3 regions of the Pseudoalteromonas sp. Cn5-37 genome follow, and region 1 is predicted to be linked to each of the others. Evidence: predicted binding sites of a transcription regulator. Region 1 holds the regulator's gene; each other region holds the start of a gene.
The links. Region 1 encodes sigma-54, which starts transcription at its own class of promoters, with help from an activator protein. Its sites were predicted from a motif close to GTTGGCACGNNNNTNGNNT; they were not measured.
Positions count from the first base shown of each region.

Region 2: the regulator sigma-54 is predicted to act here: its motif matches at 5,413-5,431, upstream of dps (DNA starvation/stationary phase protection protein Dps).
Region 3: the regulator sigma-54 is predicted to act here: its motif matches at 3,021-3,039, upstream of fliE (flagellar hook-basal body complex protein FliE).

Region 1 is NZ_JAKGBA010000023.1:29,037-39,230, forward strand. Features, by position in the region: gene L1266_RS17870 (KpsF/GutQ family sugar-phosphate isomerase) at 1-16, shown strand, start outside; gene kdsC (3-deoxy-manno-octulosonate-8-phosphatase KdsC) at 20-571, shown strand; gene lptC (LPS export ABC transporter periplasmic protein LptC) at 568-1,122, shown strand; gene lptA (lipopolysaccharide transport periplasmic protein LptA) at 1,112-1,633, shown strand; gene lptB (LPS export ABC transporter ATP-binding protein) at 1,630-2,355, shown strand; gene L1266_RS17895 (RNA polymerase factor sigma-54) at 2,462-3,958, shown strand; gene hpf (ribosome hibernation promoting factor) at 3,985-4,272, shown strand; gene ptsN (PTS IIA-like nitrogen regulatory protein PtsN) at 4,276-4,728, shown strand; gene rapZ (RNase adapter RapZ) at 4,729-5,574, shown strand; gene L1266_RS17915 (HPr family phosphocarrier protein) at 5,588-5,860, shown strand; gene mgtE (magnesium transporter) at 6,072-7,430, shown strand; gene L1266_RS17925 (YgiQ family radical SAM protein) at 7,508-9,685, opposite strand; gene L1266_RS17930 (bifunctional diguanylate cyclase/phosphodiesterase) at 9,807-10,194, opposite strand, start outside.
Region 2 is NZ_JAKGBA010000001.1:1,036,360-1,046,553, forward strand. Features, by position in the region: gene L1266_RS04660 (hypothetical protein) at 1-613, shown strand, start outside; gene L1266_RS04665 (hypothetical protein) at 661-1,575, shown strand; gene L1266_RS04670 (S8 family serine peptidase) at 1,572-2,858, opposite strand; gene L1266_RS04675 (RNA polymerase sigma factor) at 3,029-3,520, shown strand; gene L1266_RS04680 (hypothetical protein) at 3,517-4,209, shown strand; gene L1266_RS04685 (CC0125/CC1285 family lipoprotein) at 4,221-4,685, shown strand; gene L1266_RS04690 (CBS domain-containing protein) at 4,852-5,271, shown strand; gene dps (DNA starvation/stationary phase protection protein Dps) at 5,499-6,017, shown strand; gene corA (magnesium/cobalt transporter CorA) at 6,078-7,034, opposite strand; gene L1266_RS04705 (GGDEF domain-containing protein) at 7,121-7,894, opposite strand; gene L1266_RS04710 (heme/hemin ABC transporter substrate-binding protein) at 8,076-8,885, shown strand; gene L1266_RS04715 (FecCD family ABC transporter permease) at 8,882-9,940, shown strand; gene L1266_RS04720 (heme ABC transporter ATP-binding protein) at 9,933-10,194, shown strand, end outside.
Region 3 is NZ_JAKGBA010000007.1:132,021-142,214, reverse strand. Features, by position in the region: gene L1266_RS11385 (DNA-3-methyladenine glycosylase I) at 1-267, opposite strand, end outside; gene L1266_RS11380 (sensor histidine kinase) at 395-1,507, shown strand; gene L1266_RS11375 (sigma-54-dependent transcriptional regulator) at 1,504-2,907, shown strand; gene fliE (flagellar hook-basal body complex protein FliE) at 3,078-3,410, shown strand; gene fliF (flagellar basal-body MS-ring/collar protein FliF) at 3,431-5,146, shown strand; gene fliG (flagellar motor switch protein FliG) at 5,139-6,179, shown strand; gene fliH (flagellar assembly protein FliH) at 6,183-7,001, shown strand; gene fliI (flagellar protein export ATPase FliI) at 7,019-8,353, shown strand; gene fliJ (flagellar export protein FliJ) at 8,353-8,808, shown strand; gene L1266_RS11340 (flagellar hook-length control protein FliK) at 8,921-10,194, shown strand, end outside.

The DNA.
Region 1 (10,194 bases):
AGCAGGAGTTCTCTAAGCAATGACATTCGCCGAACTATACCAGCCCCTGAGCCCTGATGTGAGTCAGCGTGCTCAAAAAATAAAACTATTAATCTGTGATATTGATGGTGTTTTTTCTGATGGTCGAATTTATTTGGGTAATAATGGCGAAGAGCTTAAAGCATTCAATACTAAAGATGGTTTTGGTATTAAAGCACTCATTAATAGTGGCTTTGAAGTGGCAGTGATTACTGGCCGCCATTCACAAATAGTTCAGCAGCGAATGACTAGCCTAACAGTTCAGCACATTTATCAGGGACAAGAAGATAAGCTGATTGCTTATCAAGAGTTAAAGGATAAACTGGGGCTGACAGATGAACAGATTGCCTATATTGGTGATGATGGTCCAGACTTACCAGTTATGGAAAAAGTTGGCTTTGCTGTCGCAGTAAACGATGCACACCCGCTTATCAAGAAGCTGGCTCATTACACCACATTATTACCGGGTGGCTTTGGAGCCGTGCGTGAATTAACTGATTTACTGATGTTAGAAAACGGCAAGCCGTTAACTAGCGATGGTACCAGCGCATGAATATAGCCCGTATTTTACTGAGTATTGTTTTTGTCTGTTGCATGGTGTGGTTATGGTACCCGTACTTTAACCAGTCAACTGATACAATAACTAGTGAAGACGAGATCATCGCAACACCTGATTACACTGCCGTTGCTCTAAAGCAAACAGCTTATGACGAGCAAGGTAAAATTAGTCATAAAGTGGCAGCTGCAAAAATGGAGTTGTATCAACAATTAGGGTTTACCTTTTTTGAACAACCTATTTTTACTATTTATAGCGATCAGCAAGTTTGGCAAGTAAGAGCCAAAGAAGCTACTTTATACGAAAATGATCAGCTGATTTTTGAAGGGGATGTAGTTGCTAAAAACTTAACCCATAACGGTATGATCGAAGACATAAAAGCAGAAAATATTAATGTCGACATTGATAAAATGACGATGTTTTCAAAGCAACCTGTAACACTAACAGGACCGAATTTAAAAATTACCGGTAAAGGCTTAAAAGCCGATTTAAAAGCCGAAATTGTTGAGTTAACTAACCATACACGAACCATATACTATGACCAATAAACTGAAGAAATTACTCCTGATCCCAAGCTTATTAATTGCCTTTTCGGGCGCAGCTGCCGAGCAAACAGGCGCTCAAATTAGCATTAGCTCAGATCGCCAAGTCGGTAAACTAAAAGATGGCGTTGGCATATTCGAAGGTAACGTAGAGATCGTGCATGGTGATCGTCGCATTACAGCAGAGCGACTTGAGGCACATGGCGGTGACACCGAAGGTACAGTCGAATTAATTATCGCTACAGGCAAACCAGCTTACTTCGAAGAAAAGCAAGCTGATGGTACCGTGATGAGTGCCAGCGCCGAAGAAGTTCGTTATGATGTTGCGAAACGCTTCTTAACACTCAATGGCGAAGCTGAAGTCACTCAAGCGGGTCAAAAAGTAACGGCAAAAAGCATTACCTATGATATGGCTCAACAGCTGATCAGCGCAGAAAAAGACGAAAACTCAACAGATCGTGTACACACTATTTTAGTGCCTGTAGAAAATAAAAAAGACGATAAAGGCCAACCATGAGCACATTAAAAGCAGAGCTTTTAGCTAAAAGCTACAAAGGCCGCCAAGTGGTTAAAAATGTCGGTCTTGAAGTTGAAGCGGGCAGTATTGTTGGCTTGTTAGGGCCAAATGGTGCAGGTAAAACAACGACCTTCTATATGATTGTAGGCCTCGTACCAAGCGACAAAGGAAAAATAAGCATCGATGATAACGATATCACGCTTTTGCCAATGCACAGCCGTGCGCGCTTAGGTATTGGTTATCTACCACAAGAGTCGTCTATTTTTCGAAAATTAACAGTTTACCAAAACTTGATGGCCATATTAGAGACCCGCAAAGATCTTAACAAAACAACGCGCGAAGAGACGCTTAACAACTTATTAGATGAATTTAGCATTCAACATATTCGCGATAGCCAAGGTATGGCACTGTCAGGTGGTGAACGACGCCGCGTTGAAATTGCACGTGCATTAGCCGCTAATCCTAAATTTATCCTTTTAGATGAGCCTTTTGCTGGTGTTGATCCTATTTCGGTGTTAGATATAAAGAAAATTATTGAGCACCTAAAAAATCGTGGTATTGGTGTACTTATTACTGACCATAATGTTCGAGAAACCCTTGATGTTTGTGAAAAAGCCTACATTGTTTCTCATGGGGAGCTAATTGCATCAGGGACACCTGAGCACGTATTAGCTGACCAAACTGTACGTGATGTTTATCTAGGCGAGCAATTCAGGCTGTAACCATTACGCCACCGACTAGAGCATCTGCTAGACTTATACAATGACAATAAATCGATAACAGTGTCCTCACCGTTACCGATAACTTAAAAAGGATTGTTAGGGATACATGAGGCAATCATTACAGCTGCGCATGGGCCAGCAACTTACAATGACTCCACAACTGCAACAAGCCATTCGCTTGTTGCAGCTCAGTACATTGGATCTCCAGCAAGAAATTCAAGAAGCGCTTGATAGTAATCCTCTGCTTGAAGTGGAAGAAGCGGATTACAACGAAGAAAGCATCGGTAAGAATGAGCAAAAAGCGGAGTCTGACGATGTACAAGTCAGCGCGTCTGCCGACGAAGCACCTAGCGAATTCGAGCAAGAAAGCAGTGATGCTCTGAGTAAGGATACGGTTAGCGATGACTTAGCTATGGATGTTACGTGGGATGAGTACATGAGTGCCGCCCCATCAACATCGTCTGGGCCAATGCCTGAAGACGAGTCTATTTACCAAGGTGCTTCAACAGAAACACTGCAAGAATATTTAATGTGGCAACTACAGCTCACACCATTTAGTCCTACCGATGAAGCGATTGCCGTTGCCATCGTTGAAGCTATCGATGACTCAGGTATTTTAACGGTTAGCTGCGAAGATATTGTCGAAAGCTTTAATCAAAATAATGATGAAGAAGAAATCGAACTCGATGAAGTTGAAGCTGTCTTAAAAAGAATACAGTTATTCGATCCAGTTGGTATCGGCGCCCGAAGTTTACAAGAGTGCCTGTGTATACAACTTCGTCAATTCGATGCCAATACGCCATATTTAGCTGAAACTAAAATGGTTTTATCTGAGCATATCGAATTATTAGCAAGTCGCGACTATCGCACTTTAATGAAAAAGACTAAGCTTAAAGAAAACGAGCTTAAAGAAGTGATGACGCTCATTCACAGCTTAAATCCTAAGCCTGCGGATAGCATAGTACGCGAAGAATCTGAGTACGTCATACCCGATGTATCAGTGAAAAAAGTGAAAGGCCGCTGGGTAGTCGAGTTAAACCCAGATTGTATGCCAAAAATTAGAGTGAATAGCCAATATGCAGCGATGTCTCGCTCTGTTAAATCAAGTAGCGACAGCCAATTTATTCGTTCTCACTTACAAGAAGCAAAGTGGTTTATTAAGAGCTTAGAAAGCCGTAACGATACTTTACTAAAAGTGACCAACTGTATCGTGCAACAACAGCAAGCTTTCTTTGAACATGGCCCAGAAGCAATGAAGCCAATGGTGCTAAACGATGTCGCTGAAATGGTCGAAATGCATGAATCGACGATTTCTCGGGTTACAACACAAAAATATATGCATACCCCAAGGGGAATTTTTGAGTTGAAATATTTCTTCTCAAGCCATGTCAGCACCGAAAATGGTGGTGAGTGCTCTTCTACAGCAATTCGCGCTTTAATCAAGAAGTTAGTTGCTGCAGAAAACTCGGTTAAACCATTGAGTGATAGCAAAATTGCAGATATATTGGCTGAGCAAGGAATTAAAGTAGCTAGACGTACAATTGCAAAATATCGTGAGTCTCTAGCAATACCTCCGTCTAATCAGCGTAAAAGTCTGATTTAGACGTTTTACATAGAAGGAAAATGCTTATGCAACTAAATTTAACTGGTCGTCACGTAGAAGTCACTGATTCATTAAGAGACTATGTAAACACTAAGTTCGCAAAACTAGAAAGGCATTTTGATCATATTAATAATGTTCATGTCATTTTAGATGTAGAAAAATTAAGCCAAAAAGCAGAAGCAACTTTACATGTAAACGGAGGCGAGTTGTTCGCTTCTACAGAACATCAAGATATGTACGCAGCAATTGACTCATTGATCGATAAACTTGATCGCCAAGTCATTAAGCATAAAGAGAAATTAGCTCGACATTAAATTATGAAACTTAGTTCACTTACTAATCAGGACTGCAGCAAAGCTGCGGTCCTTTTTAATAGCAAAAAAAGAATTCTTGAGTATATTAGCGAGTTAGCTCACCAGCAGTTTCCTCATTTATCTCAACAAGATATCCTAGATGCTTTTCTGAACAGGGAAAAGTTAGGTAGTACAGGTATCGGCCGAGGAATAGCTATTCCCCACGGTCGAATGAGTGGTGCTGATGAACCTCATGCATTTATTATTGTCAGTGAATCTCCCATCAATTTTGATGCGATAGACAATCGTCCCGTTGATATTTTTGTGGCACTCATCGTACCAGATGGCGATTGCCAGTTGCACTTGAAGACCTTGTCAACAATTGCTGATAGACTTAAAGATAAAGATTTTTGTAAACAGTTGCGAAGTGCTACAAGCGATCAGCAACTATTTCAAGTAATTGCATCAGAGGCATAAATGGAATTAATAATTATCAGCGGTCGCTCAGGCTCGGGGAAATCGGTCGCTTTACGAGTTCTTGAAGACTTAGGCTACTACTGTGTTGATAATATTCCTGTCAACCTACTGCCTTCGCTCGTGCGAAGTGTTTCTGATAATTATGACAAAATTGCCGTCAGTATCGACGTACGTAACTTACCGAAAGAGCAGCAAGAGTTTAATGATATTCTTGAGTACCTGCCAGGTTTTGCTAACCCAACACTATTCTACCTAGATAGTGATGATCAAACCCTAATCAAGCGTTTTTCTGAAACTCGCCGTTTGCATCCATTATCGATTGATTCTTTACCGCTTGATCTTGCCATTAAACAAGAAAAAATCCTGCTTGATGTGCTGATCACCCGCGCTGACTTTATGATTGATACCACTGATTTGAGTGTTCATCAGTTAGCAGAATCAATTCGTGAAAAGATTTTAGGTAAGAAAGATAAAAAACTGATTATTACGTTTATGTCGTTTGGTTTTAAGCATGGCATTCCAAAAGAAGCTGACTACGTTTTTGATGCACGCTTTTTACCGAACCCACACTGGGAGCCTGATTTAAAGCCACTAACCGGCCTCGATCAGCCTGTCAGGGATTATTTAGCTAGCCACAGCATAGTGCAAAAGTTCACTTGGCAGATTCAAACCTTTGTACAGACTTGGTTGCCACATCTAGAGCGCAATAACCGCAGTTACCTAACCATTGCAATTGGTTGTACAGGAGGCCAACACCGTTCTGTTTACTTAGCGCAAACAATTGGTGAAAGCTTTTCTAAAACTCATGCTAATGTAAAAATTCGCCACCGCGAACAAGATATCTAACTAGGCACCAACAATGCACGCTGAAGATACCTTTTTAATTCAAAACAAACTTGGCTTACATGCTCGCGCTGCGACTGTTTTAGCGCAACTAGCACTGCAATTTGATGCCAAAATTACACTTTTTCAAGATGAGAAAGAAGCTGAAGGCGACAGCGTGTTAGCGTTAATGCTCCTTGAAAGTAGTCAAGGAAAAGAGGTTCGTGTTGTATGCGAAGGTCCTGACGCTGACGCTGCATTAACGGCAATCGGCGAATTAATTGCGCAACGCTTTCACGAGCAAGAATAGCATTTGCTAAGACTTCAAGGTTTACGGTAAACTTACTTCGGATATTTAAAATTCCCTTTAAATATCCTACTTTTATATCGCTCGCTTTTCTAAATTACAAAACTCTTAATAAATTTATCGCAGTGCGACGATATCTCTGCAAATACACTACAAAGCAACTATGCTGTATTTGCATAGCCTATTTAAACTTTTTTCAGTTGTAAGGACGCCAATGCCAGAAGCCTTTGAACAAGATTACCCACTACAACAACTCAAACAAGTGACCAAGTCACTCAATAGTGGTCAATTTGTTCAAGTGCGCGGCATGTTAGCCAAAACGGCACCTTGTGATACAGCCCTTTTACTTGAGTCTTCTCCCCATAAAATTCGTCGTATGCTTTGGCAGCTGGTTGACCCAGATGTCCGTGGTGATGTTCTAGAGGAACTCTCTGAAGATGTACGTCTTGGCATTATTGCCCAGATGGAGCCTGAGCACATTGCTGCTGCTACAGAAGATATGGACGACGATGACTTAGGTGAGGTTTTACGTAGTCTTCCTGATACCGTATATCAAGACGTTGTTAGCGCGATGGACTCGCAAGATAGAGAAAGGGCAACTCAAGCGCTTTCTTATCAAGAGCGCTCAGCCGGAGCCCTGATGAACAGCGATACGGTAACCATTCGTCCAGATGTTACCCTAGATGTAGTTTTACGCTATTTACGCTTACGAGGTGAGTTACCAGAGGGTACCGATGATTTATATGTAGTTGATAAACATAACTGCTTTTTAGGGGCGCTTTCGTTAACCACGCTACTGACAAGTCCTTCTGATAAAGTTGTTCGTGATTTAATGGATGAAGACTGTGAGTCAATCCTAATCTCTATGGATGAAAGCGATGTGGCGCAGCTATTTGAGCGTCACAACTGGATTTCAGCTCCTGTTGTAGATGATAACGCTCACTTGCTTGGCCGTATTACCATCGATGATATCGTTGACGTAATCCGTGAAGATGCAGAGCACAGCATGCTAAGCCTCGCTGGTCTTGACGACGAAGAAGATACCTTTGCGCCAGTGCTAAAAAGTTCGCAGCGTCGCTCTATTTGGCTTGGGGTTAACTTATTAACCGCATTGCTAGCAGCCATTGTGGCAAGCTTTTTCGAAAACACCTTAGCAATCTTACCTATTTTAGCGGTACTCAATGGTATCGTCCCTTCAATGGGTGGCGTTGCAGGTAGCCAAACCTTAACCCTGGTTATTCGTGGTATAGCGGTTGGCCATATCAACCAAACCAACCAACGCTTCTTATTACTCAAAGAGCTGGCGATTGGCGCACTGAATGGTATTATTTGGTCGATATTAATTGCTGGAGTGGTTGCCCTATGGCAATGGGACTTTAAGCTCGGCGCAGTGCTGGCCTTTGCAATGTTTATGAACCTTGTTGCCGCAGGTATTGCAGGTGCGAGTATTCCATTAATTCTTAAGAAAATGAAAATAGACCCAGCCCTTGCCGGCAGTGTAGTGCTGACAACCGTCACTGATATTGTTGGTATCTTTGCCTTTTTAGGCACCGCAACCTGGCTATTGATCTGATACCAATTCACAATAATACTTAATTAAGCGAATTGGTATAAATAAAAACGGCCCTTTAAGGGCCGTATTTATATCTTTTACTTTGCACGCTGCTTATTTTTACCTACTCTAGGTTTGGTATTGGCCTTTTTAAACTGGCTAAAACCGGTATGACGAGTCAGTGCTGCACGGCCTTTACCGCCCTTACCTTTAGCAGTTTTCTCGTTTCGACCTTCTTCAGGAACCAAACAATTCGGCCCTTTACCAATTAAATTTGCTTTGCCCATTTTTCTTAGTGCTTCACGGATCATCGGCCAACCAGCAGGATCGTGGTATCGTAAAATCGCTTTGTGTAAGCGACGCTGGCGTGCGCCTTTTGGAACAGGCACTTGCTCAGTATTGTTCTTAATATTGCGCAGCGAGTTCATCTCAGTGTGATAAATTGTGGTTGCATTGGCCATCGGCGATGGATAAAAGTTTTGTACTTGATCAAGCTTAAAGTCATGAGCCTTTAACCATAGCGCCATATTCACCATGTCTTCGTCTTTCGTTCCTGGGTGAGCAGAAATAAAATACGGGATCAAATACTGCTTTTTACCCGCTTCTTTTGAGTATTTATCAAATAGCTCTTTAAACTTATCGTAAGCTCCCATGCCCGGCTTCATCATCTTAGATAATGGACCATCTTCAGTGTGCTCAGGGGCAATTTTTAAGTACCCGCCTACGTGATGGGTAACCAACTCTTTTACGTAGCGAGGGTCTTCTACGGCTAAGTCATAACGTACGCCAGACGCGATCAAGATTTTCTTCACACCTTTTACATCTCGAGCTTTTTTATAAAGCTCAATCGTTGGGGTGTGATCCGTGTCCATGTGCTTGCAGATATCAGGATAAACACATGATAAACGACGACACGTGCTCTCTGCCTTTTTGCTCTTACAGCGCAACTTATACATATTCGCGGTCGGTCCGCCTAAGTCAGAAATAACCCCTGTGAAGCCCGGTACTCTGTCACGAATTTGCTCAATTTCATCAATAATTGATTGCTCAGAACGGCTTTGAATAATACGTCCTTCATGTTCTGTTATTGAACAGAAAGAACAACCACCAAAGCAACCACGCATGATGTTCACCGAGGTTTTAATCATTTCATAAGCTGGGATTTTTTCATCGCCGTAGCTTGGGTGCGGAATACGCTGATAAGGCAAACCAAATACGCCATCCATTTCTTCAGTTTCAAGCGGAAATGCAGGCGGGTTAACCCAAATAGAGCGGTCGCCATGGCGTTGAAATAACGCACGTGCACAACCTGGGTTTGTTTCTTGGTGCAAAATACGCGAGGCGTGAGCATAAAGCGGTTTATTCACACTTACTTGCTCATACGCAGGCAGCTTAACGTAGGTTTTTTCCCATGGCTTAGGGCGAGCAGGCTGAATCGTGATTGGTTTAGCCGCCTCGGCACTTAAATCGATCCCCGCTTGCTTAAATTCAGACTTACTACAACCCACATCATCTGCGCCATACGGGTTTGGAATTGGATCAATCTTACCGATTTTATCAATTGCAGTTGAGTCACTACCGCGCCAACCCGGTAATGGTTCTTTACGAATAACCGCAGTACCACGAATATCTTGAATTGTCTCAACCGACTCACCCGCAGCAATACGGTGGGCAACTTCAACAAGTGGGCGCTCAGCGTTACCGTAAATTAAAATGTCAGCTTTAGCATCAAACAATACACTACGGCGTACTTTTTCTTGCCAATAATCATAATGAGCAATACGGCGTAAACTCGCCTCAATACCACCAATGATCAACGGCACATCTTTATAAGCTTCGCGACAGCGTTGGCTGTATACAACTACCGCACGGTCAGGACGTTTACCGCCTATGTTACCCGGCGTATAAGCATCATCATGACGCATACGCTTTTCAGCAGTATAACGATTGATCATCGAGTCCATATTACCCGCTGTAACACCAAAGAATAAGTTAGGCTTACCTAACGCCATAAAGGCATCTTTTGAGTTCCAATCAGGTTGTGCAATTATACCCACACGAAAACCCTGTGACTCAAGCATACGCCCTATCACAGCCATACCGAAACTTGGGTGATCTACATACGCATCACCACTGACAATGATCACGTCACAGCTATCCCAGCCTAACGCGTCCATTTCTGCACGAGTGGTTGGTAAAAATGGCGCCGTGCCATAGCATTCAGACCAATACTTAGGGTAAGAAAACAGGCCTCGCTCGGCTTTTAATGCGCTCATAAAGTGTACTCTGCTAACAAAAGGGGCGAATTATACCTCAGTCTTATAGATTATTATAGAAAACAAAACGCCCTTCACATTGGAGGGCGCTGTTTAATTTGTATGCACTGACTGGAACTGGCTATTGCTTAGCTTGCAGGTAAGTAATTAACTCTTTTTCTGGCATAGGCTTAGCGTACATGAAGCCTTGCACTTCATCACAGCCAAGCTGAGCTAAATAATCTGCTTGCGCTTGTGTTTCAACCCCTTCTGCAATGGTTTTTAAGCCTAACCTTGCGCCAAGAGAAATAATTAACGCAGCAATCGCCTGACAATCTTGACCAGGTAAATCTTTGATAAAGTCGCGATCAATTTTTAGTCTGTCTAATGGTAGTTTTTGCAAATAGCTTAACGACGAGAAGCCAGTACCAAAGTCATCAATTGCAATCTCAATACCAAACTCTTTAAGTTCTTTTAATGTGGTGATCACATTAGCTAGCTCATCCATAACCACGCTTTCGGTCACTTCG
Region 2 (10,194 bases), on a different contig from region 1:
TTCGACTGATTCAAACCAAGCAACGTCGAATACGACACTGATACAATCAACTCAAGTGTCGGGCTCGGCAACAACACAAAATTCATCAGCTGGTGTGAATACTGAAAGCTCAAATAGCGGACAAGCAAATAATCAAACAACGCTTGAAAACGATGAGCAGCAGCCTGCGGAAACTATGCCCGAGCTTGGTTTAACAAACTCAGTATCAAGCGCTTCTCAAGCAGCCAATACCGTAGCGCTAGCAGGTGAGTCAATGCTGTCAACTGCGACAACTGCTGTTAGTAATGTGGCCGTCGCGAACACAAATTCGAACACAACTAACGCAATGCAAAATCAATTGACTCAGCAAACAGATGTATTAGCGTCTTTAGAGCCTAGTGAGCTAAGCTCTGCTGGTCTAAGTCAAGCCTCGCAAATCACTAATGACCTGCAATCATCACTGATTAGTAATGTACAACAAGCTGCAATGAGCTCTGTACAAAGTAGTGTTGAGCAAACCATTTCATCAACTGTTAGCAACAGCGTCAATCAACAAGTTGCTGAGCAAGTATCCGCAGCGACGACTACCGAAGTCGTTAATAACATTCAAAACAGCTTGAACTTAGGCCTTTAACCAATAGCGTGCCGGGTTATCCCCCGGCGCTCCTTTAGGAGATTATTATGCGTACAATTAATAAGCTCATCACCTTAAGTGCGTTAACCACAAGCATTCAAGTATTTGCTTCGGATGCAACTTTTCATGCTGATGCACAAATTGGCTTAACGACTAACTCCGATTTAGCCATTAAAGAGTTAGATGATATTTCTTCACAAAGTGATACGGGTTCAATACTTAAAGCTGGCGTTAGCGCTGAGTTACATGCAACTGACAACCTTAAGTTCACACCAAGTTATCGATACGAGCAAACCAATTATAATCAGCTTGACCAGTACGACTTGGCATTGCATCAATACAGCCTTGATTCTAGCTATAGCCTTTCTGGTACTGATGTAGGTATTCGTTATGACGGCGCTTTAGCAAAAGTAGCAAAAGAAACATTTTTAACCTTGGATCAAGCAAGTTTGTATGTGGGCCACTACTTTAATCCAACAACCTATCTGCGTACTGCAATTAGGGCATCAGATAAACAATTCGCCACACAGTCAATGCGCGATGCAAAAGGGTTAGGGCTTGATTCGAACCTGTATTACTTTATTAATCAGGGTAAAACGATGCTGCTTTTAGGCGCTAGTTTAGATAAAGAAAATGCTGATTCAGAGCAATTTAACTTTAAAAGTTGGGGCTTAAATACAGGCATCACTCATCGTTTTAAAGCGTTTGATATAAGCAATAAAGCAGGATTAAGCTGGCGCTATCAAGATAAAAACTACCAAGAAGTTATCAACCAACCACTTACACAAAGCGAGCCATCTCGGGATGAAAGTCGCAGTGTAGTCAGCGCATTTTGGCAGCTTTCTGTTTTTGACTCTTTGCAAATTGTTACTGAAGCAGAGTACGGCGATTATCAATCTAAGCTGGCAGCAAACACCTATACCCAAAGTATTGCTTCGCTGTCATTAAAAGCCAGCTTTTAATCGATTACGCCATGTCCAAACACCGCATCTTTGCCTACTTCACCTAAATCATTCGCTTGTTGCTGTAACGCCTGGTAAATATTTTTAGGAGAAGCATTTGGCTTTGCCGCTAAACATGCAGCCGCCGCTGAAATACGCGGCGCGGCAATAGAGGTTCCAGATTCCCGACCAAGATCCCCTCCAGCTTTTAACGTCATGACATTGACGCCTAATGCCGCAAAATCAATATAACCACCTCTGTTTGACCAGCGATAAATTCGGTTTTGACTATCCAGTGCCGTGACAGCAATGACATGTTGGTATGCCGCAGGATAAAGTGGCAGCGCAGCAGGTCCTTCATTGCCTGCAGCCGCCACTAAAGTTACTTGTTTAGCCGCTGTGGCATTAATTGCTGCCGCTAAAATAGCGTTGTCGGGCCCTGTAAAACTCATATTGATAACAGGCACCTCGTTAGCAACCAACCAATTAAGTGCTTCAACTATTGCTGCTAATGTCGCCCCTTGTGAAAAATCAGACTGCTGATAAAACACCGCCGCGCTGTATAATGTTGCCTCAGATAATAACGGCATGAGCTGCCCATACTTACCTACCAAAACGCCAGCAACCGCAGTGCCGTGCAAATCGGGTGAAACTAAGTCATTTGCAAGAAATGACTGCATTTTTATCTGTGTGTTACTAAATCCCGGATGAGTCGTATCTATCGCACTATCAATCATGCCAATTTTTACAGACCAGTCACACATTGCTGTAAGCTTTGATGAAGACGCATCTTGCTGAGAACCATTTTGCGCTTGATAAATATGATTTCTGTCCAATAACGCTGCATCATCGAGTGAAAGTAAACGTTGCAAATGCGCTTTTGAATCGTAATTGGTCGGGACAACAAACCGCACTAATGACAAACCCAATGACGTGTATTGTTTAGTGACGATAATTTGCGCGCCAATTTGCAACAGTTTTGCCTGATGCTGTTCATTCGCAAGCATTATCCATTGCCTTTCAACTGCACGAAAACCATGCTCAACATCGACTTCAACAAATGCAGGAGCCTGTAACTGATTGAGTATCTCTAGCCTTTTAGGTAGCGAGGTCACAATGGCTGTTGCGTCGTCGATTAACTCATGTTTGCGTATGCTTTCTACTTGGCTGGTTATGCGCGGTTCAAGTTGATTAATAACAGGATCTACCTGTTCTATCACACCATTTATTGGCTCAATAATCGCTGCTGATAGCGTACTTGAAGTAAACAGCAAACTACTTAAAATGACTGATTTCAATTTCATGTTACAGTGACTTCTCATTTAGTTAGGTACTACTATAACGTTTCAGTGAAAGAAAAATTGCATTTATTGGGAATAAAACTTTTTCTTGCTCGTTATAGTAGTGTGAGTTGGCTGAATCATTGATGAGTTATTTCATTAATCGGCCCTTGCCCTAACCAATAAGGGAAACTATGACAAATACAGTAACCAGTTTATTACCAGCGCTGCGACGTTTTGCATTTTCGCTTACCGGCAATCAAGCAGATGCCGATGATATTGTACAAATGACCATCGAGAAACTTTTACAAAAAGGCATGCCCGATGATATTGAACCACTAAAATGGGCTTTCAAGATCTGTCGCAATGTTTGGATCGACGAATACCGCTCGCAAAAAGTGCGCTTAAAGGCAGTTCAAAATACAGAACTTCAAGAACCCATCTGTGACGATGAACAAGAGAGTTTCGCAACCAAAGAGACTTTGCAGCGGGTAAATAACGCTTTAACAACCTTGCCAGATGAACAACGCGCTATTGTATCCCTCGTGGCAGTGCAAGGTATGGCTTACAAAGATGTTGCGCACACCCTCGAAATACCTGTTGGCACCGTGATGAGTAAATTGTCACGAGCCAGAGCTGCACTTTATCAATTAATTAAGCCTGATTTCACTAAGGAAAACGCATGAAGATTGATGACCAAACACTCAGTGCTTTTTTAGACAATGAATTACCAGCAAACGAAATGGACGCAATACGTAATGCAATTGCTGAAGATGAGCAACTCGCTTTACGCCTAGCTGAACTATCTGAAGTTGACATGCTCGTTAAACAACACGCAGCACAGATTGATGCAATGCCCTTGTCTGATGAACTTGCACAAACAATCGAGCAACATAATAAAGAGAATGTCGTTTCGCTATCTAAATGGCAGCAAATTAAACTAGCTGGTCGCAAACAAATGGCCGTTGCAGCAAGTATTGCGGTGCTTTTTACAGTCGCTATTGCTAGCTTTGTTCAACAACAAGGTTTGGAACAACCCATTGCCAACGCATTAGATCAACAACTGAGTGGCGACAACACACTATTAGATACAAACAGAAGCCTAACTGCACAGCTTAGCTTTGTTAATACTAATGGCGATTTTTGCCGCCAATACACGCTGTATTCTAAAACTACCCAGCAAACACATATTGCTTGTAAACAACAAGGAATTTGGCAGCTTCATGCATCGAGCGAGCAACGCGCAATTTCAAGCCAAAGCTATCGCTTAGCAAGTAAAACACCTGCGCTTGATAGTTACATCGACGAGCACATTCAAGGCCAACCGTTAGATCGTAACGCCGAACAACAAGCGCTAACTAACCATTGGCAATAAGCGAGACAATCATGAAACACGTATTATTAGCTTATTTTGCCATTGTATTAATTGGCTGCACCAGCAGCCAACATTCGAATGATAAAAACATTCCTGGCCTAACAACTAAGCAGCTTGCGGATAATCAATATATCCTTCAATACGAGACTCGTCACGGTTCAAAGCGCTCAGCGCTTGAGCAAAGTATGCTGCAAGCCGCCAACATTACGATAGACACCGGTTATGACTGGTTTCTCGTTGCCGAGCAGGCAGTTGATGTTGAACGCGCCAAGCCCACTAACAAACCACGTTTTGAGCAAAGAGCACACTGCGGTTTATTAACCTGCACAAGTCAAACTTCGCCAGCACTGCATGAGTCAACGTTATTAGAGCGCACAATCGTCATACAATTAACAATCATTTTAGGAAAAGGCATAAAACCAAGTGAAAAAGCGCATGATGCTTATACGCTAATTGAACAAGCTAATAATTCATAAAATTAATATTTAAAGGTAAAAATTATCCTCATTACATCTTTTTGCCTACGGCTGAACTGCATAAGTAATTACACCGTTAATCACTAATACTTTGATCTCACTTAAGTGAAATTAACTAGATAAGCGCTAAACTTACCGCAACTTGATTAATTGTAAGGATGTAGCCATGACACACCTAGTTAGTGATTTAATGACGCCAGACCCATTTGCTATTAGCGCGCAAAATACCCTGCATGATGCTCATAATCTAATGAAAGAGAAAAATGTTCGTCATATCCCTGTGATCAATGAGCATGGTGGTTTGGTTGGCATGTTAACGCAAAAAATCATGATTGCTCAGGTAATGAATATCATGGCTAATTACAGTGCCAGCGCCCTCGAACGCAAGGAAAAGCAAACTAATGTGGTTGATATTATGGCTACCGATTTTACCAGTATCTCGCCAGAGCAACCGCTACACGAAGTTGCTAAGTTTTTTGTTGAGAACCGTCATGGCTGCATGCCTGTGGTTGATAAAGATAACAACCTAGTGGGCATTCTAACCTCATCTGATTTTGTTCGTTTAGCGGCGGCTTTACTTTCTTAAGTCGTAAATTAGTATCTGCACACTGAATTTTTTACAGAAGGTGTGCAGAGTTTTCATACTTCTTCTTAACTAGTATCACCCTCCCTCAAGACTTAAATAAAATTAATCTATTAAATTCAGAGCCTTATAATTTAAAAGTTATTAGGCACAACGCTTGCTTCTGTGTAATTACACATGCTTTTTAGATTAAAAGCGAAAGGAAATTTACAGATAATCTCGGAGGAGTAATGAGTAATTCATCATCAAAAATCGCAGAATTTACAGCACCGGGTGTTAAAGACCAAGCTGCAGCGGACACGATTGCTATTCTAGACCAACGCATGGTCGCTTTAATCGATTTACACCTCACTTTAAAACACATTCATTGGAATGTTGTTGGTCCTAATTTTATTGGTGTACACGAAATGCTTGACCCACAAGTAAGCGCAGTGCAAGAGATGACTGACACGATTGCAGAGCGTATTGCAACCATGGGCGGCGTACCTGTTGGCACACCTCAATCAATTGTAGAACGCCGTACTTGGCAAGATTATTCAATTGGTAAAGGCTTAGTTACTGACCACCTAACAGCGCTTGATAAAGTGTATAACGGTGTTAATAAAGACCACCGTGCAGCTATCGATAAGCTTGGTGAGCTAGACCCAGTTTCTGAAGATATGATCACTGGCCAACTGGCTGATTTAGAACAATTCCAATGGTTTGTTCGTGCACATATCGAATCGTCTACCGGCGAATTGAAAGGTTAAACCCCCTAGGTCTATCCGAAGACCCTTTGCCCAGCATTTGCTGGGCTTTTTTATGCTTTGTTACAACCAACCTTTATGTTTAAAGAACAAGTAAGGTGCAAAGCCAGACAGCAACATAATGCCAATTGCAAACGGGTAACCCCATGCCCATTGCAGTTCAGGCATACTGTTAAAATTCATCCCATAAATACTGGCGACAACGGTTGGAGGTAAAAACACCACTGAGGCGATAGAGAAGGTTTTGATAATTTGGTTTTGTTCGATGTTAATAAAACCCTGAGTCGAGTCCATTAAGAAATTCACCTTATCAAACAAAAATGTACAGTGAGACATAAGGGTATCAATATCGAGCACAATTTCACGTAGTGATTCGCGGTCTTCTGTCGGCGCTCCTAGGTGGCGCAGTAAAAACGAAATATTCCGGCGCGTATCCATCAAACATAAACGCACCTTACCGTTATTATCTTCAAGGCGAGAAATTCGGCTAACGGCTTCTTCTAAGTCAGAGTCATCCTCTTCAAGTACATAGGCACTGAGTTTTTCTAACTGATGATGCATGTCTTCAAGCATATCAGCGTGGTTTTCGACTTTTTGGTCAAATAAAGTCACCAAAAGTTGCTTTGGATTATCACACGCCACTTGCCCTTTCCGAGCACGTAGTCGTAATAGACGAAAATCGGCTAGTTCATCATCGCGGATTGTCAGCAAACAGTTGTCTTGTAACAAACAAGCTACGGTTACCGTGTTAAAGCGCCCTTCGTTTGGTGACATGAAAAGCGCATGCACATGCAAGCCTTCATGGTCGATAAAACAACGGGAAGAGGCCTCGATTTCTTCAACATCATCAGCGCCGGGTAAGGTGATATTAAGGGTGCTTGCCAGCGCTTGTCGTTCTTCTTCAGTCGGATTTATAGTATCAATCCAATGGGCATTCTTAATAGCGGTTGCAAGAGGCATATCAGCAGCTGGCTCTGTTTCTGTGATCACACCTTGGTCTATAGAAAAAAATCGTAACATGCGCCCTACTTAAAAAATAAAATTATTTAAAGAATTTAGATGTTTCAAAGACAAACAATATATCAGTGTTTTTATGGAGCAAGCCATTAAAATAGCTTGGCAAATGCAAGCTGGTTTCGCCCAGATGATTTAGCACTATACAGTGCATTATCAGCTCTTTTCATTAACGATATTAAGTTTTCTTTATGAGGACGGTCCCAATCAGCTACCCCTAAACTAACTGTAATCTTTAGCGGTTGCTCAGCGTAATTAATTGTCATCTTTGCGACAGTTTTACGGAGCAATTCTAGCTTCTGTTTTGCCTCTACCACTCGCGTGTTTACCAAAATTAGAGCAAACTCTTCGCCCCCTAAACGACCTAGTAAATCCTCTTGCCTTAAAGTTTTCTTGACTAGGTTTGCAAAACTTACCAATACCTCATCTCCAGCAGCATGACCGTATGTATCATTAATTTTTTTGAAGTGATCTAAGTCTAAATAAGCAAATACAACTGGTTGATTATTACTTTGACACATTTGCAATAGTTCATTCCCTTGAGCTAGAAACTCTCGACGAGATAGCAATCCTGTTAAATGATCATACATTGCTAGTTTTCGATGTGTTTCCTCTAATTTTTGAACTTTAATCATCAAACCACTAATAGACCATGAAACGATTGGTGCAGTAACTGCAGGAACAATTGTCGCTATAATAAAAATGACAGGCATCATTTCTGTCCCTGTAGCAAGAAGAGTCAAGAAAGTAATCAGTAAAGAAATTGCAATACTAATCACAGTAATAAAAAGCATCCTAAGCCAACGGCTTTTTTCTCTTTCTCGATAATCCATTAAAGTTCGTTCTGTTTCATAAAAACGCCTCATGCAAGCCTCCCGCCCTCAAAGTGATAGATGATCGAGTATAATCTAAATTTCATCCAACAAGACTAGCACAAAGAGTTGAACTACGAAGTTACCCCCCCAAACACATATTGATTGTGATAACTATTTTCATTTGCATTTAATTAATTATAATAGGGCTACTATCATTCAAGTGAGTGCAAATATGAAATACTTAAGCGTCATGTTATTACTGCTTTCAAGCTCAGTCTTCGCTGAGCAACGAATAGTAAGTGCCGGAGGAACATTAACAGAAATTATATTCGCGTTAGGTCAGCAGCAAGAGCTAGTAGGTGTTGATCAATCGAGTATGTATCCAAAAGCGGCCACAGAGTTACCTCAGGTTGGGTATTACCGCGATCTTGCTGCGGAAGGTGTACTTTCTTTACGCCCAACGGCACTTTTTGCACTTGAAGGAACTGGCAGACCTGAAGTATTGAAACAAATCAGTTCGACTGGTGTAACGTTAAAAACCTACCCTAAGCCAGACTCTATCAGTGAGCTAAATAGCTTAATTACTAATTTAGGTAATGAATTAGGTGCGCAAGAGCAAGCACGTGCTTTAAATCAAAAAATCCAAAATAGCTTACCTGAAAAATCTTCGCTTACTGGTAAAAAAGCACTTTTTCTATTATCGGCCAATGATAGAGGCTTAGTTGCTGCCGGTACTGATACCGTGCCGCAAATGTTGTTTGAATATACTGGAATTAAAAACTTAGCGCAGACTCACTCAGGCTTTAAACCATTAAATAGAGAGATCCTTGCCGTAGAGCAACCCGATTTTATTATTGCACCTGCTCATGTCGTTTACTCATTAGGTGGTAAAGATGCATTTTGTAAGCTGCCCGCTTTATCTTTATTAAAAGCAGCACAAAACTGTAAGTTACTGGTTATGGATAGTTTATTATCATTGGGGTTAACACCAAGAATAGCGATTGCCATTGAGCAAGTTAGTGAATATCGCAATAAGCTATGAACGATTCAATTACTTTACCAATAGTGCTAAGAACAAGGCTTTTTCCTAATAAATGGATAGTCCTTTGCGTTCTGAGTATTGCCGCCTTATCTTTACTAAGTATTGGTTTTGGCCCCGCCGGCTGGGACTGGCGTTTAGCTATTGCTTGGCTTGCGCCAGAGCACTTTACACAGTTTGACCCGTTACAAATTAATGTTGTTACGCAAATTCGTTTACCACGTTTTATGTTAGCTGTAATGATTGGTTTAGTGCTGGCTCAAACAGGAACGGCGACTCAAGCCCTGTGCCGTAATCCACTTGCCGACCCATCTATTATTGGTATTAGTTCAGGCGCTGCAGTTATTGCAGTGGCATTTATCGCACTGGGTGCGAAATTTGATTTTCAAGCCGATAAATATTTACCTTATGCCGCATTTTTAGGTGCATTGGCTGTCACGCTTTTTGTTTACCTGATCGCTAAACAGGCCGGTCAAGTTAATGTGACGACCTTGATTTTGGTCGGTGTAGCAGTAAACGCTCTTGCCTTTGCATTAATAGGGTTATTAAGTTTTTATGCTGATGACAGTGCGCTGAGGTTAATAAACTATTGGACTATGGGCTCACTTGGCGGTGCTACGTGGGCTAATTTAAATCAAGCATTACCACTGTTACTTATCAGTGCAATTGGCCTGTGGTATTTAAAAGAACCAATGAATTGTTTACTGCTAGGTGAATCACAAGCTCAGTATTTAGGAATAAACACGCAAACTCTTAAATTTCAAATCATTATTTTAGTTGCATTAGGTGTGGGAGCAAGTGTCGCAATGACAGGCTTAATCGGGTTTGTTGGTTTGGTTGTTCCGCATATTGCAAGGCTTATGGTGGGTCCCCATTTACGGGTTATGATGCCTTTGTGTATGTTGCTTGGCATTATCGTTTTATTACTCTCTGATTGGCTCGCACGCACATTAGTCATGCCAGCAGAGCTTCCTATTGGGATTATCACCGCCCTACTTGGTGCGCCTTTGTTTATCTACCTTATTTTAAAAAGTAAGCAAGGAGGCGCAATTGCTTAGTTTTAATAACTTAAGTGTTAATTACGGCGAAAAAGCCATCTTGCAAGATTTAACTGGTAAGATTAAAGCAGGTCAATGTGTGGGCTTAATTGGTGAAAATGGAGCTGGAAAATCCACCTTGCTCCACACTCTAGCCGGAAGTCATCCTTATCAAGGTGAAATACTGCTACACAACCACCCCTTAGCAAAATTTAGCCAAGCTAAACTGGCCCATCAACGTGCCGTTGTTATGCAGTCTCAGCAGCTAGGTTTTG
Region 3 (10,194 bases), on a different contig from region 1:
TTCAAACTGCATTAATCGTTCGACGTCGTCTTCGGTCATTTTGGCAACGTCTTCAACAACAAAGTTTTTGAAAGCACTGCGATAGCCATTACGCTTTTTGAGTATGGTATACCAACTCAGTCCCGCTTGTGCTGACTCTAAGGTTATAAACTCAAATAAGCGGTGATCATCATATAATGGCACCCCCCATTCTTGGTCGTGATAGGCCACATAATCTTCTTTGCTGGTATCGAGCCATGGGCAACGACACTGGTGTTCTTTTTGCATTATTCCCTCGCGATTGTCATTTTTTTGTCAGTGTTTTTTTGTCTTTAATTTATTGAAATAAAACAAAAATAAATTTGGTACGGATTGTGCATTTAGCTAGGTAGACACGATTTTTTGAGTATCGATTATGGCCTTAGCAAATGTCCTAAAACCACAATTTATCACAGCCAAACAATATAACCCATGCTTACAGCAAGAAGAGTATGTGGGTGAATTGAGTGAGCTGCGCCAACAAGCCAGTTGGTTAGGCCACTTGGTTGATACCATGCCTGCGGGTGTAGTGGTTTTAGATGGCCGAGGCATGATCGCAAAAGCCAATCAAATTGCTATTGATATGCTAGGTGAGCCGCTTGAAGGTGAAAAATGGTTTAGCGTTATTCAGCGCTCATTTCGACCACAGCAAGACGATGGACATGAAGTATCACTTAAGGATGGCCGTTTAATTAAGCTTGATATTACTGCGCTTGCTCCAGAGCCAGGACAATTAATTTTAATGACAGATTTAACTGAAACCAGACGCTTACAAAAGCGAGTTGCACATATGCAGCGCTTAAGTGCGCTTGGCAAAATGGTTGCTTCGCTTGCTCATCAGGTCAGAACACCGTTATCAGCGGCCATGCTTTATGCTGCAAATTTAGGCTCAAAGCGATTGCCAGAAAGCTCGCGTGGTAACTTTCATACGAAGCTAATGTCGCGTTTAAAAGATTTAGAAACCCAAGTGAACGATATGCTGTTATTTGCCAAAAGTGGTGAGCAACAAGTGGTCGAAAGCGTTTCAATGCAACAGTTACTTAATGAAGTAAAAGCCGGTGCTGATGCCATGGTTGCACAAAATAACAGTGAACTTAGCGTGAACTTGCCTGAGCCAGATATTGAAATTATGGGTAATAAAACGGCTCTGGCGAGTGCTATTCAAAACCTGATCCACAACAGTATTCAAATTATTGGTTCTGAGGCTGTGGTAACCCTGAGTGCCGAACGTGACGAAACTAGCGAAAACTGTGTTCGTATCAGTGTCAGTGATAATGGCCCGGGTGTTGATTTACGCCATGCCAACAAATTATTCGAACCTTTTTACACTACCAAAAGCCAGGGCACGGGGCTAGGACTTGCAGTTGTAAGTTCAGTCGCCAATGCGCACCAAGGACGGGTTGAAGTGACTAATAATGCTCATGGGGGAGCATGTTTTAGTTTGATCTTGCCAATTAGTGCAGAACCAATCTCAGCGGAGGCAAAATGAATACTAACTCTATCTTAGTCGTTGAAGACGACGCAGGTTTACGAGAAGCGCTAATCGATACCCTTGAAATGTCGGGTATTGATTGCGTTGCTGCAGATAGCGCTGAACAAGCGGTGATCTTGCTCAAGCAAAATAGCTATTCATTGGTTGTTAGTGATGTGCAAATGGGCGCTATGAGTGGCCTTGACCTATTACGTAGCATTAAACTTAACTATCCTGAGCTGCCGGTCTTAATGATGACAGCCTATGCCACTATTGATGATGCTGTAGAAGCAATGCGTTTAGGCGCGATTGATTACATGGCAAAACCGTTTGCACCAGAAGTGCTTCTTAATATGGTGAGTCGTTATTTGCCTGAAAAAGAAAAAGAAACCGATGGCCCAATTGTTGCCGATCCATCGAGTATTAAGCTATTAGAACTCGCGAGCAAAGTTGCCCGTTCAGATGCCAGTGTCATGGTACTCGGCCCAAGTGGCTCGGGTAAAGAAGTGTTGGCTCGTTTTATCCACGATAAATCAAATCGTAGCGATGCTCCCTTTGTGGCTATTAACTGCGCTGCTATTCCTGAAAACATGCTTGAAGCAACCTTATTCGGCTACGAAAAAGGGGCGTTTACCGGCGCGATTCAAGCTTGCCCGGGTAAATTTGAGCAAGCTCAAGGTGGTACCATCTTACTAGATGAAATCACTGAGATGGATTTAGGCTTACAAGCTAAATTACTGCGTGTACTTCAAGAGCGCGAAGTAGAGCGTTTAGGTGGCCGTAAAACCATAGAGCTTGATGTACGCGTACTGGCTACAAGTAACCGCGACTTAAAAGAAGCAGTGAGCGAGAATCTATTTAGAGAAGATTTATATTATCGCTTAAATGTATTCCCGCTAATGTGGAAACCATTAGCCGAGCGTCCTGGCGACATTATTGTATTAGCTGAGCATTTAATAGAGCGTCATTGCCTGAAAAGTAAAGAACCTATAGCTCAACTAAGTGAGGGTGCGAAACAAAAGCTGCTATCGCATGCTTGGCCAGGTAACGTACGAGAGCTCGATAACGTTATTCAACGGGCATTGATATTATGTGATGGTAATAGTATTCATCAAGATGATGTCTTTATTGAAGAGTTGCTTACTGTTGATATCAAGCCAGTCGCTACACCGCCACACAACGCACCCGTATATCAAGAACAGCCTGTTGAAGTTAATTTAGATACCGTGCCACAAGTGAGTGAGCAAGGTAATTACAAAGACGAGCTGAAAGACAAAGAGCATCGTATTATTTTAGAAACCTTAGCGCGTTGTAACGGTAAGCGTAAAGAGGTTGCAGAAACCTTAGGTATTAGTCCGCGCACGTTACGTTATAAATTGGCGCAAATGCGTGACTTGGGTATTGCTTTACCTGCATAAACTCCTTCCAAAAAGTTAGTTAAGCAAGCTCACATTTTTGTGAGCTTGTTTGCTGTCAAAACTCTGACAAGTAAATTATCTGTGTTAAGTTGTTGAAAATTCTCGTTTTATTTTGTGGCACGGTTTGTGCTTTATCAGTGCATAAGTAAACTGCATTGTCAGAGAGTATTATGAAAGTTCAAAACAGCGCATTATTTCAAGAAATGCAATCTATGGCTTCAGAAGTTGGTCGTGGTAACTCAATTAATAATTTACCAACACAAACTCAGCCAACTTCATCGGCACAGTTTGGTGATTTACTTACCAATGCACTTGATACAGTGAATGGCTTACAACAAGAAGCAAAACAAAAAGTAACCGCGCTTGAAATGGGCGATCGCAGTGTTTCACTTGCGGACGTAATGATTGCTTCGCAAAAGTCATCAGTTGCCTTTGAAGCGACGGTACAGGTTCGCAATAAACTTGTTGAAGCTTATAAAGAAATTATGAACATGCCTGTGTAACTAGGTAGTGGAGAATTATTGTGGCGCAATCTAATCAATCAACTGATCTAGCCTTAGCAGGCGGCGGTATCGATGCAACCGATACTGACGATCAACAAGAGCAAAAGTCAGGCTACCTAAGTGCCTTAAATGGTGTAGACGTTTTACGCCAGGCTACTTTAGTGATTGCTTTAGCAATCTGTTTGGCTATCGCAATTTTTATTATTATTTGGGCTCGTCAGCCAGATATGCGTCCGCTTGGCAAAATGCCAACGGAAGAGCTTATTCAAACGCTGGACTTTTTAGATGCTCAAAAGATTGATTACGAACTTGATGGTAACGTCATCTCTGTTGAAGAAGGTGAATACCAAAACATCAAATTATTGATGGCTCGTGAAGGCCTAGAGCAAGCGCCAAGCTCAGGTACTGACATCATCATGCAAGACATGGGGTTTGGTGTAAGCCAACGCCTTGAACGTGAACGTTTAAAACATGGTCGTGAGCAACAGCTTGCACGTACCATAGAAGAGCTAAAAAATGTTACTCGCGCCAAAGTACTTTTAGCTATTCCAAAAGAAAACGTATTTGCTCGTCGTGAAAAACAACCTTCAGCGACGGTAGTACTAACCTTAAAACGCGGCCGTACGCTTGATGGTGAAGAAGTTGACTCAGTAGTTGATATTGTTGCCTCAGCAGTCCAAGGTTTATCGCCAGAGCGCGTTACTGTGACTGATCAAAATGGTCGTTTACTGAATTCAGGTTCACAAAACTCACTTGCTGCTCGCTCTCGAAAAGAGTATGAAATTGAGCGTAAGCGTGAAGAAGAATACTTAAATAAAATCGATAGCATCCTTATTCCAGTTGTAGGTTTAGGTAACTACACAGCGCAAGTCGACTTAAATATGGATTTTAGTGCAGTCGAAGAAACACAAAAACGTTATAACCCAGACTTACCCGCTGTGCGCAGTGAAACCACGTTCGAAGAAAACAACATTGGTGGTCTTGCTGTCGGCATTCCAGGTGCGCTAACGAATCAGCCGCCAGTTAACTCTAATATTCCTGAGGTCGCTGGCCAAGGTAGTGCAGGTTCAGCAACGAACCCAAGTCGTTCGCATAAAGAAGCAACACGTAACTACGAACTTGATACCACAATTTCGCATAAGCGCCAGCAAACCGGTGTTATCCGCCGCATCAGTGTGTCAGTTGCCGTTGATTATGTACCACAAGTAGGTGAAAACGGTGAAACAACTATGGTTCCTCGCTCTGTCGAAGCATTGTCAAATATTCGTCGCTTACTACAAGGTGGTGTTGGGTTTGATATGCAACGCGGTGATGCACTTGAAGTCGTTACAGTGCCATTTGTAAGACAAGATACAGGTGAAGCGATTGAAGTTCCACTTTGGGAGCAAGATTGGTTCATGAAGATGCTACGCTTAGCATTAGGTGCACTGGTTATCATCGTACTTATTGTCTTTGTTGTAAGACCTATGCTGAAACGTCTAATTTACCCAGACGATACACTAGAAGAATATGATGAAGATGCATTAAGTGCAGGTGTAGATATTGGTGATAGCACGCTAGATATGCTAAATAAAGACTTTGACTCTGCTGCTGTAGGATTCTCAAGTGATGGTACACTACAGCTGCCAGACTTACATGGCGATGAAGATTTACTCAAAGCAGTTCGTGCATTGGTTGCAAATGAACCAGAACTGTCTTCTCAAGTAGTGAAAGCGTGGTTAACAGAAGATGACTGATCAAGAACAAAAACAATTACCACCGGCGTTTGATGTTGATAAATTAGACGGTGTTGATAAGGCGGCAATCTTATTGCTGAGCTTATCAGAAGAAGATGCTGCGCAAATCCTTAAGCACTTAGAGCCAAAGCAAGTGCAAAAAGTGGGTATGGCAATGGCCGCACTAGATGATTTATCGCAAGCGAAAATTAGCGCAGTCCATAATTTGTTTATTGAGCAAATTCAAAGCTTCAGTACCATTGGCTTCCAGTCTGAAGACTTTATTAAAAAAGCCCTTACTGCAGCGCTTGGTGAAGACAAGGCGGCCAGCCTTATTGACCAAATTGTTATGGGCTCAGGGGCGAAAGGTCTTGATTCATTGAAATGGATGGACTCAAAGCAAGTGGCGAATATTATTCGCAACGAGCACCCGCAAATTCAAACCATTGTTTTATCTTATTTAGAGCCAGAGCAATCAGCGGAAATCTTGTCGCAATTCCCAGAAAAAGTGCGCTTAGATTTAACCATGCGTATTGCTAACCTTGAAGAAGTTCAACCAGCAGCATTGCAAGAGTTGAATGAAATCATGGAGAAACAGTTCGCAGGTCAAGCTGGTGCACAAGCTGCGAAAATGGGTGGCTTGAAAGCGGCTGCTGATATCATGAACTACCTAGATACCAATGTTGAAGGTCAGTTAATGGATTCAATCCGTGAACACGATGAAGAGATGTCACAGCAAATCCAAGACCTTATGTTTGTCTTTGAGAACTTAATGGATGTTGAAGACCGTGGTATTCAAGCGATCCTTCGTGAAGTACAGCAAGATGTATTAATGAAAGCAATTAAAGGTACTGACGAAGCATTAAAAGAGAAGATTTTGGGCAATATGTCAAAACGTGCCGCTGAATTACTCGCTGATGATCTTGAGGCAATGGGCCCTGTTCGTATTAGCGAAGTAGAAGCGGCACAGAAAGAAATTCTTTCTACGGCACGACGTTTAGCTGACTCAGGCGAAATCATGCTTGGTGGCGGTGGTGGTGAGGAGTTCCTGTAAGCCATGAGTAAGTCTTCATTTCATACAGGACGCCCAGTACATGCCAGTGAAGCAGCCGATGAACTATTGGAAAACTGGCCAATTCCTGAAGTGACGCAAGATACAACAAAACTCGCTGGACGCTCAACGGCGTATGGCACGCCTTTAGCTGACTTATATCGTAAAGAGCAGCAAAAGCAGCAGGCCGAAGAGCAGCCAGAAGAGCCTGAAATTCCGTCATTGACCATGGCTGAACTTGAAAAAATCCGTCAAGATGCCTATGAAGAAGGGCTAAAGCAAGGTCATGAACAAGGCTATATAGATGGTTTTGAAAAAGGCGCGCATGAGGGGAAAGAAGCTGGTTTTAAAGAAGGTGTTGAGCTTGGTAAGGAGCAAGGCCAAGAAGAAATTAAGCCTATTTTAGAAGAGCAGCTCACTAACTTAAGAAGCTTACTTGATAGCCTTTCTCAACCATTATCTAAAGTCGATGAAAGTGCCGAAAAGCAGTTAGTGCAATTAGCTGTTATGTTAACTGAAGTCTTAGTTTACCAAGAAATCAAAACCTCACCAGAAGTCATTTTACATGCTTTGAAGCAAGCCATTGATGCGTTAGGTGAAGAGCAAGTGAAAGTACGTATTCACTTACATCCTGATGATATTGCTTTAATTACCGAAAGTTATGGCGAACAAACTATTGCAGATAACCATTGGCAGTTAGTGGCAGAACCGACTTTAGAACGTGGTGGCTGCGAAATTAAAACCCCGCAATCATCCCTCGATATGACATTAAAAACACGCGTCAAAGAAACGTTGGAAAACTTTTTGCATAGCAGTGGTATCTAACACTTTTTAGGCTCATTATGAGTGCTCAATCAATGACTCTTAGCGAACGCTTACATCGCTATGAAAAACATATCAAGGCTCCAAAACCGGCTGTTGCCGGTATTCTGACGCGTGTTGTTGGTTTAACGCTAGAAGCAAAAGGGCTTAGAGCACCTGTTGGTAGTCAATGTAAAATTGAAACCATTAACGGCTTTGTTGATGCTGAAGTTGTTGGCTTTAATGACCAAACACTGTACTTAATGCCAAATGATCACATCTCTGGCGTACTACCAGGTGCGCGAGTTATCCCAAAAGTAAACGAAACAGGATTGCCTGTAGGCATGAGCTTGCTTGGCCGCGTAGTAGATGGCCTTGGTCGGCCACTTGATGGCTTAGGTGCTATTAATGCTGAGCATCACTTAAAGTTTGCGCAAAACGCAATTAACCCGCTGGCAAGACGACCAATCAGTCAACCTATGGATGTAGGTGTACGAGCCATCAACTCCGTTATTACCGTGGGTCAAGGCCAGCGTATGGGACTGTTTGCAGGCTCTGGTGTTGGTAAATCAGTGCTACTAGGTATGATGACTCGTGGTTCTGAAGCAGATGTAATCGTGGTTGGCCTTGTGGGTGAACGTGGTCGTGAGGTAAAAGAATTCATTGAAGAAATTTTAGGAGTCGAAGGGCGTAAGCGCTCAGTGGTAGTTGCAGCCCCTGCGGATGCGTCACCATTAATGCGTTTAAAAGGCTGTGAAAGTGCAGTGACCATTGCAGAATACTTTCGCGATCAAGGACTTAACGTGTTGTTATTACTTGACTCGGTTACCCGTTATGCCATGGCACAACGTGAAATTGCCTTAGCGGTTGGTGAGCCTCCGGCTACGAAAGGTTATCCGCCTTCAGTATTTGCTAAATTACCTGCGCTGGTGGAGCGTGCCGGTAATGGTGGTGAAGGGCAAGGTGCCATTACTGCGTTTTTTACTGTACTTAGTGAGGGCGATGATATGCAAGACCCAATTGCTGACTCTGCCCGCGCTATTTTAGATGGCCACATTGTTTTATCTCGAGATTTAGCCGACAGTGGTCACTATCCGGCTATTGATATTGAAAAATCGATTTCTCGTGTAATGCCGCAGGTTGTATCTGAAGCGCATATGCAACAAGCGCGTGTGCTCAAGCAAGTGTATTCAATGTATCAACAAAACAAAGATATGATCACCTTAGGAGCGTACCAAAAAGGCACCGATCCTATGCTCGACCAAGCAATTAATATGATGCCGCGAGTCAATCAATTCCTTCAACAAGGTATGAAAGATGTGATCAGTTATGATGAAGGTCTGCAAGGTCTAGCGCAGTTATTAGGGCAAGGTTAATGGCTAAAAGTAAACTTGATTTATTGTTAAAGCTTGAGAGCGATAAAGAAGAGTCTTTACGCATGGATTATTTAAAAGCACAGCAGCACTTACAAAGTAATCAACAAAAACTGCAAGGGCTTAATAACTTTCGTTTAGAGTATTCTCAGCAGTTACATTTGAAAGGTCGCTCTGGTTTGTCTAGTGCTGGCTTCAGCCAATATCATGCTTTTATTGCAAAAATTGAAGAAGCGATACGCCAGCAAGCAAGTACAGTGAATACCGCAAAACAAGTTGTGACACAGCGAAAAGCACTGTGGTTAAAGCAACAAGTGAAAGCAAAAGCAGTAGCGAAGTTAATCGAAAAGCAAGCTGAAAAACAAGCGATGCAAGTGGCAAAAGCAGAACAAAAAATGCTGGATGAATTTGCTGCAAATCAGTTTTATCAGCGTCAACTTAAAAATGCACTTCTTTAAAATACTTCCTTTTTAGGCATGTTAATTGCATTTACCTAACCAGTAGCATTAATTTTGGCACTTGCGGCGGCAAATTGCCTCATTACTTTAGATGACTAGGTTTAGGTGAATTATGGCGATCAGTGATATCAATTTGCAGGTTAAAACTGAGCAAGGTACTGGTTTTTCAGGCAAAGACTCAGAGTCTAACAACAAAGCATCGGGCTTAAGTTTTTTAACTTCACTGACAGAAGCAAGTGAAGCGGCAAACGCGCAAGCAAAAAGTGATGCAGATGCTGACTCAATTGATGAACCTAAAGCTATCAGTACTTCTGAAGAACCTAAATCAGATGCAAAACCAGGCGATGAGAATACAGCGACTGATGCTAAAGCTGCAACTACTCCCACAACTACAGATCAGCAGCCTAAAATAAATCCAGATGTTCGTAATGAAGCTGTAACTAAAGAGCAAAGCGATGAGCTTGCACTTGTAGAAGGTGAAGATAACTCACTGCTTTCGCAAATTAATGCGGCTCAAGCTATGAGTACACGTGTTAATAAATTGATTGAAAATAATGACTTTAGCCCGGTAGTTGTTGATAAAAAACCAACCCCAATCGATACCATTACACCTGTAATACCTTCACCTATGACAGACGTTGCGCAAACCGATGATTCAAAAGTCGCAGCAGAAGATGACAACTCAATCGCAAGTTTATTACATAAGTCTAAAGTTGCGACAGCGGTAGATAGTCAACTAAAAGCGATTGGTGATTTACCGTCAAAAGATAGCGTGACCCCTATTGTTGATGGCCCATTAACAGACAAAGAAAAGCAGGGTGTTTCAGCTGTTAATACACCGGATACAAAACCTCAGGTAGCTAACTTTGCCAGTGCAATACAAGCAACTGACAGTAAAGAAACCACTGTTGATTTAGACGCTGTAAAAACAGCTGATGGAAATGAACTCAGCGCGAATGATAAAAGCAAAGCTGTTTTAAGCAAGATGCATAGCGATGCAAATAATAGCGTTCAAACTGATGCAAAAGCGGCTGAAGTGACGACAAAGCAAGCGCATGGCAACGTTGATAAGCCAGCAGTAAACCTAGCTACTGAGCAGGTAGCTCCGAAGAGCGTTGAAGCAAGCGCGGCAAAAGCATCAGATAAACCAGTAACTGATAAGTCAATCGTTAACCTGCTTGCCAAACTACAAAGTGGCGACGGGCAGGCTGTAAGTGAGTTCGCTAAAGGTTTGTCGCTCAGCACTGATCAACAAAAGCAACTTGAGCAACAAATCAATCAACTAAAAGTTGACAATAAGCTTGGCGCTGATGAGCTGGCAACAATCAAGTCGCTATTGACTGATGTGATGAGTAGTAAGCCTACAACACAAACTGCACAGAGCCC